Regions from separate parts of the Curtobacterium flaccumfaciens genome, predicted to be linked through region 1. Evidence: predicted binding sites of a transcription regulator. Region 1 holds the regulator's gene; the other holds the start of a gene.
What was found. Region 1 encodes HrcA, which represses chaperone genes, less so after heat shock. Its sites were predicted from a motif close to TTNGCACTCGNNNNNNNCGAGTGCNAA; they were not measured.
Positions count from the first base shown of each region.

Region 2: groES (co-chaperone GroES) is a predicted target of HrcA. The motif match lies at 1,006-1,032, and genes of this name have one in related genera.

Region 1 covers NZ_CP106879.1:2,102,881-2,105,078, reverse strand. The annotation lists gene dnaJ (molecular chaperone DnaJ) at 1-671, opposite strand, end outside; gene hrcA (heat-inducible transcriptional repressor HrcA) at 705-1,724, opposite strand; gene OE229_RS10060 (DUF4870 domain-containing protein) at 1,835-2,198, shown strand, end outside.
Region 2 covers NZ_CP106879.1:262,607-264,804, forward strand. The annotation lists gene rarD (EamA family transporter RarD) at 1-449, opposite strand, end outside; gene groES (co-chaperone GroES) at 615-911, opposite strand; gene OE229_RS01260 (class I SAM-dependent methyltransferase) at 1,072-2,198, shown strand, end outside.

The sequences.
Region 1 (2,198 bases):
TGCAGGCGCAGGCCGGAGTCGACGCCGGCGGGGACGTCCACCGGCACGGTGCGACGCGCGCGGACGCGGCCCTGACCCTGGCAGGTCGGGCAGGGGCTCGGGATGACCGTGCCGTACCCGCGGCAGGTGCCGCACGGGGCGCTCGTCACCACGTTGCCCAGGAGCGAGCGGACCTGGCGCTGGATGTGCCCGGAGCCACCGCAGATGTCGCACGTACGCGGGCTGGTGCCCGGTGCGCAGCAGGAGCCGTGGCAGGTCTCGCACAGCACCGCCGTGTCGACCTCGACGTCCTTGTGGGTACCGAAGACGACCTCGTCGAGGTCGACCTCGATGCGGAGCAGGGCGTCCTGGCCGCGCTCGGCACGGCTGCGCGGGCCCGACCCACGGCCGCCGCCACCGCCGCCACCGAAGAAGGCGTCGAAGATGTCACTGAAGCCACCGGCGCCACCACCGAAGGGGCTGTCGGCCTGCGGCCCGGCGTCGTACCGGCGTCGCTGCTCGGGGTCGCTCAGCACGTCGTACGCGTGCGTCACGTCCTTGAAGCGCTCGGCGGCGTCGGGTGCCGGGTTCACGTCCGGGTGGAGCTCACGCGCCAGGCGGCGGTAGGCCTTCTTGATGTCGGCATCGGAGGCGTCTCGCTGGACGCCGAGGACGTCGTAGTGGTCTGCCACGTATCCCTCAGTCGGTTGGGTTCGGTCGGTTGGTCAGTGTTCGCCCAGGAGCTTGGACAGGTAGCGGGCGACGGCGCGGACGGCCGCCATGTTCGTGCCGTAGTCCATCCGGGTCGGTCCGAGGACGCCGAGGCGGGCCACCTCGCCGCCGGCCAGGTAGCCGCCGGCCACGATGCTCGTGGCGTCGAGCCCGTACTCGGCGTTCTCGACGCCGATGCTGGCCGCCACCGCGATGTCGTCCACCTGCATCTCCCCGAACAACCGGAGCAGGGTGACTTGTTCCTCGATCGCTTCGAGCACCGGGAAGAGGCCGCCGGAGAAGTCCTGCTCGCTCTTCGCCAGGTTCGCCGCACCGGCCATCAGCAGGCGGTCCTGCCGGTTCGCCGCGACCTGCTCGATGAGCGTGGCGACGACGACCCCGCCGAGCGTCTGGGCGTCGGGGCGCAGCTGCTGCGGCACGGCTCGGAGCGCGGTCGGGACGTCCTGCAGCAGGAGCCCCACGGTCGCGCCGTTCACCACGGTGCGGAGTTCGCCCAGCGAGCCTTCGTCGAGCGGGACGTCGGTCTCGACCACCCGCTGTTCGACGCGGGCGGTGTCGGTGATGAGCACCACCATCAACCGCGCGTCACCGAGCCGGACGAGTTCGACGTGCTGCACCCGGGCGCGCACCATCGAGGGGTACTGCACCAGGGCGACCTGGTTGGTGAGCTGGCTGAGCAGCCGGACGGTGCGCCCGAGGACCTCGTCGAGGTCGTTCGGGGCGCCGAGGAAGGTCTCGATGGCGTGCCGCTGCGCACTGGAGAGCGGACGGGCACCCGCCAGGTGGTCGACGAAGACGCGGTACCCCTTGTCGGTCGGCACCCGGCCGGACGAGGTGTGCGGTGCCGCGATCAACTGTTCGTCCTCGAGCAGGGCCATGTCGTTGCGGATCGTGGCGGCGCTGACCCCGAAGGCGTGCCGCTCGACGATGGTCTTCGACCCGACGGGTTCACGCGACGCCACGTAGTCGCGCACGATGGCCTTGAGGACCTCGAGGCTGCGTTCACTGACCACGAGCGCCTCCTTTCCCGATCGACCTGGCACTCGGACGTGTCGACTGCTGATCCTACGCCCGACCGCTGACGGCCCGGGACTTCCGTGCGGTCGGCCGATACGCTTCCGCCATGACCTACGGACAGCAGCCCGACGGCCACGGACCCGAGCAGCCCGGCGGCCCCTACGGCCACGGACCCGGTGGCCCCCAGCAGCCCGGCGGGACCCAGTACCCCGGCGGACCGCAGTACCCCGCCGGCTACACCCCGCCCCAGCCGATGCGCCCCGAGGACCAGCGCCTGTGGGCGACGCTGACCCACATCGGTGGCATCTTCTTCACCGTCGTCGTGCCGCTCGTCGCCTACCTGGTCCTCCGCGACCGCGGCGGCTTCGTGCGCGAGCACACCCGCGTCGCCCTGAACTTCCACATCACGATGGCGATCGCGTACTTCGTCGGTTCGCTCACGTCGGTGTTCGGCGTCGGCTTCCTGATCA
Region 2 (2,198 bases), 1.8 Mb from region 1:
ACGACGACCGCCACGACGCTCAGCCCGACAGCTGCCCACTGCGCCGGACGCAGGCGTTCGCGCAGGACGACGACGCCGAGCGCGATCGTGACGAGCGGGTTGATGAAGTAGCCGAGCGCGGCCTCGACGGTGTGGCCGGTGGTCGTCGCGAGGACGTAGACGGTCCAGTTGACCAGGATCAGGACGGCGGCGAGCCCCATCACGAGCATCACGCGGCGCTGGGCCATCAGGGTGCGGGTGCGGAGCCACGACCGGGTCACGGCGATCGCCACCGCGCAGAACACCAGGCCGAAGACGATCCGCCACGACACGATCTCGAACGCCGCCGCGGGGGCCATCGCCGCGAAGAGCAGGGGCATCAGTCCCCAGAGCCCGTAGGCCACGACGGCCTGCACCACGCCGACGGATGCCTCGCTGCGGACGGGTCGCGCCGGACTCGGTTCACTCACGGAACCATCCTAGGAACGACCGCCGACCCGTGGCACGCCCACCGGGCCTCCAGGCGGGCTGACAGCGGGCTGGTCAGGACCGGAGCACCCGGGTGATCGCCCCCGGACGCACGGACGCCCCGTCGGCCCGAGGGCCGGACGGGGCGTCCGTGGTGAGTACTCGACTCAGTGAACGATGACCGCGAGGACGTCGCGGGCGGACAGGACCAGCAGGTCCTCGCCCGAGTACTTGACCTCGGTTCCGCCGTACTTGGAGTAGATGACCTTGTCACCCACGGCGACGTCGAGCGGGACGCGGTTGCCGTTGTCGTCGATGCGACCCGGACCCACGGCGACGACCTCGCCCTCCTGGGGCTTCTCCTTCGCGGTGTCGGGGATGACCAGACCGGAAGCGGTGGTCTGCTCCGCCTCGACCTGGCGGATGACGATGCGATCCTCGAGCGGCTTGATGCTGACGGCCACGGTGACCTCTTCTTTCTCGGTACGGACTCGGTACAGATGAAAACCGGGTTGGCACTTCGCACAGGAGAGTGCCAACGCCAACTCTAGGGGGCCTCTGGCACTCGGTCAATCCGAGTGCCAGCACATCCGGAGAACACGCAGCACCTGCGAGGATCGACGCATGGACGCCGCCGAACTCACCGCACTGCTGACCCCCGACGGGATGGCCCTGCTCGACCGTACCCCGGGTGTCTCCGACGGCGGCGAGATCGTCCGCGTGGTGTCCCGGCTGCGCGCCGAGGGCCACGATCCCCGACTGGTCGCCGCGGTGCTGACCCAGGCGAAGCTGCGGCTGAAGGCCCGCGGCAAGTTCGGCGACTTCGCGTCCCGCATGCTCTTCACCGAGGCCGGGCTCGAGCAGGCCACCCGGCTGCAGGTCGCGGCCCAGCACGCCGGACGCTTCGCAGCGGCCGGGCTGACCCGCGTCGCCGACCTCGGCTGCGGCATCGGCGGGGACGCCATGGCGATGGCGGCGCTCGACCTCGACGTCACCGCGGTCGACCGCGACGAGGTGACCGCGGCCGTCGCGACCCACAACCTGGCAGTATGGCCGAACGCGCGTGTCGAGCTCGGTGATGCAGCGTCGTTCGACCTGTCGTCGGTGGACGGCGTGTGGATGGACCCCGCACGCCGCACCTCCGGCCACTCGGACACCCGCCGGCTCGCCGACCCGGACGACTGGTCGCCCTCGCTCGACACCGTGTTCGCCGCGGCGACGACGACGCCGACCGGCGTGAAGCTCGGACCGGGCATCGACCGCGACCTGATCCCGGACACGGCCGAGGCGCAGTGGACCTCCGTCGACCGCGAGGTCGTGGAGCTCGCCCTGTGGTTCGGCCCCCTCGCCCGCCCCGGGATCCGCCGCGCCGCCACCGTCATCGGTGCGCACGGCATCGCCGAGATGACCGGAGCGGCCGACGCCGACGACGCCGAGGTCGGAACACTCGGCGCCTACCTGTACGAGCCCGACGGCGCCGTGATCCGCGCACGGCTGATCGGCGATCTGGCACGGGGCCTCGACGGGCACATGCTGTCCGAGGGCATCGCCTACGTCACGTCCGACCGCGCCGTCACGACCCCCTTCGCGCAGGGCTTCCGGGTGCTCGACACGATGCCGCTCGACGTCAAGCGACTGGCCGCACGGCTCGCTGCCGACGGCATCGGCACCGTCGAGATCAAGAAGCGCGGCGTCGACGTCGACCCGGCGCAGTTCCGCAAGCGGCTGCGGTTGCGCGGATCGGGTCGCGT